2 regions of the Mycobacterium canetti CIPT 140010059 genome follow, and region 2 is predicted to be linked to the other one. Evidence: predicted binding sites of a transcription regulator. Region 2 holds the regulator's gene; the other holds the start of a gene.
What was found. The regulator LexA, encoded in region 2, represses DNA repair genes until DNA is damaged. The targets are predictions, from matches to a motif close to CGAACANNTGTTCG.

Region 1 (4,589 bases), 780 kb from region 2:
GCATGCGCCACTGGGCACGGACCAACCGGGCGGCGTCCTCGGCGGCGGTGAACTCCGGGTCGAACGCGGGCACGTGTTGCTCGCTATTGATAGCCACTTCCTCGAAGAGGAATGACGCGTGCACGCCCAGCAGGTTCAGCCGGGCCTCCATCTGACGCCAGGCCGACGCCTTTGTGGTCTTGTGGCGGCGCATATGCGCATCGACTGCGAGCGCACCACGAAACCTGTTCCCGTGTATGAGCAGATCCTCAGTCACACCGAGGATTTCGGCCAGCTTGGCCACGATGTGTTGGTCGGGGTCACGGTCGCCTGATTCGTACCGGTTGATCGCCGGCTGGGTGAGTCCCACCAGCTCGGCCAATTCGGTCTGGGTGAGTCCACGAGCCTTCCGGGCGACCGCGAGCACGTCTCCCAGACCGTTCATCGTTCCCCCGATGCTCCAGAGTCTTCACCCAAGTCACCGAAGTCGATGGACGGTAGTGTCGGCTCGATCGGGGTCCAGGTGATCTTCACGCCCGCCGCAGGCTCGTCGAGCTCGACTACCCAGATGACGTGATCCTTCCCGTCGCGAAGCGACAGCAGGGGGGCTCCGATGTCGCGGGTATCAGGGTCCCACCGATAGCCCACCGCAATGCGAACCTCCTCCAGCCCCGGGAAGGCGGGCTGGCTGCCCTGTTGCCAGAATTCGATGGCCGTTTGGGTCGGGTAGGTGCTGATCTCGTCACCTGCGTGGTGCCGTTTGATTCGCAACCGCAGGTGTGCGCCAACCACAATCTCGCGGGTGGCACCCTTCTCCTTGATGTTGGTGCCTGGATCGCTCGCGATGAGGGTGACCAGGTGTGCCCAGATTCTGTCGTGGATGAGGCTGGACAGACACCGGCTATGCATGGTCGGAAACCATCCGGGCCGCCACTCCCGCATATCGGCGATGTCGACGCGCGTATCCCTGATGGCGCTAACAAGAGCAGCAAGTAACTTGTCGCCGAGTTCCGTCATGACTTCGCCGTCGGTCGGATAAGGCTCTGAAAACATACCGGAAAATATACCGGTATCCGCTGACAAGCATGCGATTTTGCAGCTAGGGCGTGTCTCCCAAATTTTTAGGTACTGGCCAGCGAGGATTGGCCGGTGACGCGAGTGGGTGTGATTTCGGACGAGTTCTGGGCCGTGGTCGAGCCGTTGATGCCGTCGCATGAGGGCAAGCGCGGCAGACGGTTTAGCGATCACCGGCTTATCCTGGAAGGGATCGCGTGGCGGTTCCGTACGGGAAGTCCGTGGCGGGACCTGCCCGCTGAGTTCGGGCCGTGGCAAACGGTGTGGAAGCGCCATCACCGTTGGTCGCTGGATGGTACCTACGACGAGATGTTCGCCCACGTTGCCGCGGTGTTCGGGGTGGACGCTGAGGTGGCCGAGGATATCGAGAAGTTGCTGTCGGTGGATTCCACGAACGTGCGGGCACACCAGCATTCGGCGGGCGCCCGCTCGGACACGCTCGCCACAGGGGGCACTGTCGAATTACAAGAAATCCGCCGATGAACCCGACGATCATGCGATCGGCCGCTCGCGCGGCGGGCTGACCACCAAGATCCATGCCCTGACCGATCAGCGCGAAGCCCCGGTGCGGATCCGGTTGACCGCAGGCCAGGCCGGCGACAACCCGCAACTGCTGCCCCTGCTCGACGACTATCGCCATGCCAGCACCGAATACGCCCTGGGCAGCACGGATTTCCGCTTACTCGCCGACAAGGCCTACTCACACCCAAGTACCCGTGCCGCATTACGGTCTAAGAAGATCAAGCACACCATCCCCGAACGCCAAGATCAGATCGACCGGCGCAAGGCCAAGGGGTCTGCCGGCGGGCGGCCACCAGCATTCGACGCCGCGCTCTACGGGCTACGCAACACCGTCGAACGCGGCTTCCATCGACTCAAGCAGTGGCGCGGCATCGCAACCCGCTACGACAAATACGCCCTGACCTACCTCGGCGGCGTCCTGCTGGCCTGCGCCGTCATCCACGCCCGAGTGGGAACTCCGAAATTGGGAGACACGCCCTAGGCGCGTCGACGGTTGGAGCCGTGCTGGCTGGGTCTGGGGCCTATCTGTGCGATGTCCACCAGCTGCTCCCAGCATTTCGCTGGCTTCGCGGCCCACGCCGTTGAGCGTTTCCATGGTGGGTTCGCTGATTTCGTTGTCTCGAGTGCCCTTGGCCCCGGCCGGGGCGGAGCCGGAGCCGAGCATCTCTTTGCGGGGTGATGACGGCACGGCCCCGGGCGTGGATTCGGGTTGGCCGGAGTTGTCAGACCCTGCTGCGATGATGAACTCATGTCTTCGACCGCGACGTCTGGCGCAGCGGTAGTCAGTCCTGCCGAGCGTGTGGAGGTGTTGTTTGAGGAGTTGGCGGAGTTGGCCGGTCAGCGCAATGCGATTGATGGGCGCATTGTGGAGATCGTGGCCGAGCTGGATCGCGACCAGCTGTGGGGTGTGACGGGGGCGCGGTCGGTGCCGGCGTTGGTGGCCTGGAAGATGGGCTGCTCACCGGCAAATGCGCACACGATCGCCACCGTGGCGCGGCGGTTGCCGGAGTTTCCGCGCTGCGCCCGGGGTATGCGGGAGGGCCGGTTGTCGCTGGATCAGGTTGGGGTGATCGCGGCGCGCGCGGGTGAGGGTTCGGATGCGCATTATGCGGAGTTGGCCGGGGTTGCCACGGTCAACCAGTTGCGGACCGCGCTCAAGTTGGAACCGCGACCCGAACCCGAACCGGATTTTCCGCCGGATCCGCGGCCGTCGATCTCTAAGAGCAGCGATGAGCAGTTCAGTTGTTGGCGGATCAAGCTTCCGCACGTGGAGGCGGCGAAGTTTGATGCGGCGTTGCAGTCTCATCTGGATGCGTTGATCGCCGAGTACAAGCGTGATTACGACAACAGCGATCGCCCGTCCGATCAGCGGCCCCCGTTGCCGACTACCGCAGAGGCGTTTCTGCGTCTGGTTGAGGCCGGCTGGGACGCCGAGGTGACCCGTCGGCCACATGGGCAGCACACCACCGTGGTGATGCATCTAGACGTGCAGGAGCGCGCCGCCGCGCTGCACCTGGGTCCGCTGCTCAGCGAGTCCGAACGCCGATACCTGCTCTGTGATGCCACCTATGAGGCCTGGTTCGAACGTGACGGGCAGGTCATTGGCTGCGGTCGAACGACTCGTCAGATCAATCGTCGGTTGCGCCGGGCGCTTGAGCATCGCGACCGCACGTGTGTGGTTCCCGGTTGTGGGGCCACCCGGGGTTTGCACGCCCATCACATCCAACATTGGCAGGACGGTGGGGCCACCGAGCTGGCCAACCTGGTGCTGGTGTGCCCGTATCACCACCGGGCACACCATCGGGGCCTGATCACCATTACCGGACCGGCAGACAACCTCACCGTCACCGACAGCGCGGGCCGACCTTTGAGCGCGGGATCGTTGGCGCGGGCGTCGACGAAGCCGCCGCCGGCGGTAGCGCCGTGGCCTGGGCCCACCGGCGAGCGCGCCGACTGGTGGTGGTATGAACCCTTCCAGCCGCAACCACCTCCGATAAGCAACTAGGCCCGGCAGCGGGTCCCGCTCGGTACCTGTACCCTGCAGTAACGCTTAAACGGTTTGGGGCATCAAGGATTTCGTTCGTGCTACCCGCTGGTGGCGCCCACCCGCTAAGCCGATGAGTAGCCCTGTGTCAAGCCGCCCGGTCTTGATCTTGGTTGAGCAGTGCCTGGAGGGCGCGATGGTTGGCAGGGTGGTAGGCGGCGCCGTCTTGCCAGCAGTGCCAGATGACGTAGAGCCAGGCGCGGGCCAGGATGCGCACGGCGTGGGGGTGGTCGTGTCCTCGGGCGATGGCGCGGTTGTAGCGGTCGGCGGCCCAGAGGTTGGCTCGGCGGCTGTCACCGGCGAAGTCGCAGACGGCGTCGCGGATTTGTTTGTCTGCGGCCCAACGGAATCCGACGTGTTTGACTTTGCCGGACTGACGGGTGGAGGGGGCGACGCCAGCCAGGCAGGCCAACGATTCGGGCGTGGGGAAACGGGCTCGGCAGTCCCCGATCTCGGCGAGCAGCCGGGCGGCGCGGACGGTGCCGGAGCGGGGCAGGGAGGTGAAGATATGCGCGTCGGCGTGCAAGGAGAGCTGTTCGGCGATCTGCGCGTCGAGCGTCTTGATCTGGGTCGCGACGCTGGTGAGCGCGGCGACCATGGCCCGGGTGATGTGGGCGTTGGCGGCACCCTCGTCACCGGTGGCGCCGCGCGGGTCACCGGTGAGCCGGTCGTGGAGCACGGCCGGGTCGACACGGCCGCAGTAGCCAGCGGCGGCCAGCCAGCCGGCCAGGCGCTTGACCGACAGCCAGTCCGCGCGGTCCTAGCAGTCGAAACGGGTCAAAAACGCCAGGCTGATCGGCGAGTCAAGGTCAGCGAACAACCCGACCACACCCGGAAAGACGACGCGCAGGTGCGCGCGCAGCTGATTGGCCAACGCAACCCGGTGGGCGACGAGGTCTTTGCGGGGGCGGCAGGTCCGGCGCAGGGTGGCCGTGGCCGGGGTGTCGGGCAGCAGGGGGCGCGGCCGGGA
Region 2 (4,589 bases):
CGGGATTCCTCTCACCGCATCAGTCCGGTTGTCGTTTCCGGCACGGTAACGCAAACCCGGCCCGGGCTGCAGCCCGGTTGCTCACCACAGCAGCGTGCCCCGGCATCAATTTGACATCGGCTGGGTATCCGTTTTCGTAATATTTGCGATTGGACTTCGCAATCGTCGTTCGCTGGAGCAATGTTATGCGAGCCCGGGGACAATACGGACCGCAGCGGGGACCGGCCCACGGTGGGAGATCCACCGGCTGGCGGGCTAGGCAGGGCATCGGCTGGGAGGCTTGGTGAACGGGCAGAGAGGTCAATTGAGCACGCTGATCGGGCGTACGCTGCTCGGCTTGGCGGCCACGGCGGTGACCGCCGTGTTGCTGGCGCCCACGGTGGCGGCTTCGCCGATAGGCGATGCCGAGGACGCCATGATGGCCGCGTGGGAGAAGGCGGGTGGTGACACTTCAACACTTGGTGTCCGGAAAGGTGACGTTTACCCGATAGGCGACGGGTTCGCCCTGGACTTCGCCGGCGGCAAGATGTTTTTCACCCCGGCCACCGGTGCCAAATACCTCTACGGCCCGCTCCTGGACAAATACGAGTCGCTGGGCGGTGCAGCCGACAGCGATCTGGGATTCCCGACCATCAACGAGGTGCCCGGCCTTGCCGGACCCGACAGTCGCGTGAGCACGTTCTCCGCGGCCGACAACCCGGTGATTTTCTGGACGCCTGAACACGGCGCGTTCGTCGTGCGCGGCGCGCTGAATGCCGCGTGGGACAAGCTCGGCAGCTCGGGTGGCGTGCTGGGTGCCCCGGTCGGGGATGAAACCTACGACGGCGAGGTCACCGCCCAGAAGTTCAGCGGTGGTGAAGTCTCCTGGAACCGGGCAACCAAGGAGTTCACCACCGTTCCGGCGGTGCTGGCCGAGCAGCTGAAGGGTTTGCAGGTAGCGATCGATCCTTCCGCGGCGATCAACATGGCCTGGCGCGCAGCAGGCGGTGCCGCAGGTCCGCTGGGCGCCAAGAACGGTGGGCAGTACCCGATCGGCGGAGACGGTATCGCCCAGGACTTCGTCGGTGGCAAGGTCTTCTTCAGCCCGGCAACCGGTGCAAACGCCGTCGAGGGTGAAATCCTGGCGAAGTACGAGTCGCTGGGCGGACCGGTCAGCAGCGACTTGGGTTTCCCCATCGCCAACGAAACTGATGGTGGTTTTGGGCCCTCCAGCCGGATCGTCAGGTTCTCCGCGGCCGACAAGCCGGTGATTTTCTGGACTCCGGACCACGGCGCGTTCGTCGTGCGCGGAGCCATGGTGGCCGCGTGGGACAAGCTGCGCGGCCCCAACGGCAAGCTCGGCGCCCCGGTCGGCGACCAGACCGTCGACGGCGATGTTGTCTCACAGAAATTCACCGGCGGCATGATTTCGTGGAACCGTGCAAAAAACACATTCACTACGGATCCCGCTAACCTAGCGCCCTTGCTGTCCGGTCTGCAGGTGTCAGGGCAGAACCAGCCAAGTACTTCGGCGATGCCCCCACCCGGCAAGAAGTTCACCTGGCATTGGTGGTGGTTAGGGGCCGCCGCCCTGGGGGTGCTCCTGGTCGTGATGGTGGCGTTGGTGGTGTTCGGATTGCGTCGGCGTCGACGTGGGTACGACGCCGCTGCTTACGACGATGACCGCGCTGGGGATGTCGAGTACGGTACCGCCGCTGATGGAGACTGGCCGCCCGACGAGGACTTCGGTTCAGAGCATTTCGGTTTCGGCGACCAGTTCCCGCCGGAACCTGTGGCGCCGGACGCCGGGTCCACACCGCGGGTCAGCTGGCCGCGCGGCGCCGGGGCGGCTGTCGGTGATGCCGAGCATCTTCCGGGTGAGGAGGGCTACGGCAGCGACTTGCTGTCCGGCCCCAGCAACGTCGGGGTCGAGGAGGAAGACACCGATGCGGTGGACACCACGCCGACACCCGTTGTGTCGCAGGCCGACCTTTCCGAAGTCGGTCCCGATCTCATTGTTCCTGAGCGAGTGGTTCCGGAGACTTTCGTTCCGCAAGCCTTTGTTCCGGAAGCAGTGGCGCCTGAAGCGGTGCCGCCCGATGTCCACGCTGCCGATCTTGCTGACACTGGGTTGCCGGCGGCGGCTGTATCCGCAGCTGAAGACAGAGGCGGGCGGCACGCGGCCGCAGAACCGCCGGAACCGCCGAGTGCGGGCGTGCGCCCGGCAATTCATCTGCCGCTCGAGGACCCATACCAGATGCCGAACGGCTATCCCGTCAAAGCCAGTGTGAGCTTCGGCCTGTATTACCCACCCGGCAGTGCGCTATACCACGACACGCTGGCCGAACTCTGGTTCGCCAGTGAAGAAGTGGCACAAGTCAACGGCTTCATTAGGGCGGATTGACAGCCTGCACGCGGATCAGCATCAGACCTTGCGGATCACCGTGACGACCTTGCCCAGCACCGTCGCGTCGTTGCCCGGGATGGGATCGAAGGCCGGGTTGTGCGGCATCAACCACACCTGACCGCCGGCGCGTTTGAACGTCTTGACGGTGGCCTCACCGTCGATCATGGCCGCAACGATGTCGCCGTTGTCGGCGACGTTCTGCTGTCGCACCACCACCCAGTCACCGTCGCAGATCGCGGCTTCGACCATCGAGTCACCGATCACCTTGAGCAGGAACAGGGTGCCTTCGCCAACCAGCTCACGCGGCAGCGGGAAGACGTCTTCAACGGCTTCCTCGGCAAGGATCGGGCCGCCGGCCGCGATACGTCCCAGGACAGGGACAAAGGTGGGTTCCGGTAAGGCGTCCGAGCCGGCCACTTCGGTCACCGGCGGTAGGGCGGCGTCGTCGGCACCGCGCACATTGACGGCGCGGGGGCGGTTCGGGTCACGGCGTAGGTAGCCCTTGCGCTCCAGGGTGCGCAGCTGGTGCGCCACCGAAGACGTCGACGTCAGACCAACGGCGTCGCCGATTTCCCGGATGCTCGGCGGATATCCGCGGCTAGTGACCGACGCGCGGATGACGTCGAGAATAGTGCGTTGCCGCTCGGTCAGCGCCGAATCTGCGGACAGCACCCGGCTGTCCGCGCCAGCGGCTCCGCCGGCAACCGAGGTGTCGTTGCTGTCGTTCATGGCAATGAATGTAGTCGCATTCGCACCAAGAATCAAACATGTGTTCGACAGGCGTGTTCCGGTCGCGGGAGGGCACGAGGAGGGGCTGGGCATTCGCGCCGGAAGTCCGGCTCCAACCGAAACGTGTCGGTGGTGTGGTCTACCGTTTTGCGCGTGCGACACGCTTCGATCAAATGTTCGGATATCGAACACATGAGTGACTACAGTGTCGAACACGCGAGCGATTACCGTCTGAGTTGGAGGAGCGAACATGACACCGGTCCGGCCACCGCATACCCCCGATCCGCTCAATCTGCGGGGCCCGCTCGATGGACCTCGCTGGCGCCGCGCTGAGCCGGCGCAATCGCGCAGGCCCGGCCGATCGAGGCCGGGGGGTGCGCCGCTGCGCTACCACCGCACCGGGGTCGGGATGTCGAGGACTGGGCATGGCAGCAGGCCCGTCCCGCCGGCCACGACGGTGGGGCTGGCTCTGCTTGCCGCGGCGATTACTCTCTGGCTTGGTTTGGTGGCGCAGTTCGGGCAGATGATCACCGGCGGTTCGGCCGACGGGTCGGCCGATTCGACCGGTCGGGTGCCCGACAGGCTTGCCGTGGTACGGGTGGAAACGGGGGAGTCCCTGCATGACGTGGCGGTCCGGGTGGCGCCGAACGCTCCGACCCGCCAGGTTGCCGACCGCATCCGTGAACTCAACGGCCTGCAGACACCGGCATTGGCCGTGGGTCAGACGCTGATCGCGCCGGTTGGCTGAGGCCATCCCGGTGTCCGCGAAAACCGTTCTGTGTCAACGTTACTGGGTGACCGCGACGCAATATGCGCATCAGTCGTGACTGCAGTGGCTACCCGCGGGAGCACACAGGTACGCTCGGAGTCGTCTGTGATACCCGGATGTCAAGACGGCAAAGGAGCGGCCATGCATTGCCCGTTCTGCCGGCATCCCGATTCGCGGGTGATCGATTCCCGGGAAACCGATGAAGGCCAGGCGATCCGGCGCCGGAGGTCGTGCCCCGAATGTGGACGACGATTCACCACCGTAGAGACCGCGGTGCTGGCCGTAGTCAAGCGCAGTGGCGTTACCGAACCCTTCAGCAGGGAAAAGGTGATCAGCGGTGTGCGCCGGGCGTGCCAGGGACGCCAGGTCGACGACGATGCGTTGAACCTGCTGGCTCAGCAAGTCGAGGATTCGGTGCGTGCCGCGGGGTCGCCGGAGATTCCGAGTCACGATGTCGGCCTGGCTATCCTGGGCCCGTTGCGCGAGCTTGACGAGGTGGCCTACCTACGGTTCGCGTCGGTCTACCGGTCGTTTTCTTCCGCGGACGATTTCGCGCGCGAGATTGAGGCGCTTCGCGCGCACCGCAACCTATCAGCCCACAGCTGACCGATCTCGCGGCGCTAGGCTTCCCGCATGCCTGTCCCCCGCAAGCGGGCGATGACCCGAGATCTGGCCCCTGCCCTGCAGGCGCTGTCACCCCTCCTG

Region 1: the regulator LexA is predicted to act here: its motif matches at 2,233-2,246, upstream of MCAN_RS10640 (HNH endonuclease signature motif containing protein).

What each region holds. Positions count from the first base shown of each region.
Region 1 covers NC_015848.1:2,309,882-2,314,470, reverse strand. Annotated here, with positions in the region: gene MCAN_RS10660 (XRE family transcriptional regulator) at 1-424, opposite strand, end outside; gene MCAN_RS10655 (hypothetical protein) at 421-996, opposite strand; partial or broken gene MCAN_RS21475 (IS5-like element ISMt1 family transposase) at 1,129-2,056, shown strand; gene MCAN_RS10640 (HNH endonuclease signature motif containing protein) at 2,324-3,580, shown strand; partial or broken gene MCAN_RS24275 (IS110 family RNA-guided transposase) at 3,708-4,589, opposite strand, start outside.
Region 2 covers NC_015848.1:3,089,545-3,094,133, reverse strand. Annotated here, with positions in the region: gene MCAN_RS14430 (hypothetical protein) at 20-268, opposite strand; gene MCAN_RS14425 (LGFP repeat-containing protein) at 284-2,383, shown strand; gene lexA (transcriptional repressor LexA) at 2,405-3,115, opposite strand; gene chiZ (cell wall hydrolase ChiZ) at 3,366-3,863, shown strand; gene nrdR (transcriptional regulator NrdR) at 4,026-4,490, shown strand; gene MCAN_RS14405 (peroxynitrite isomerase) at 4,542-4,589, shown strand, end outside.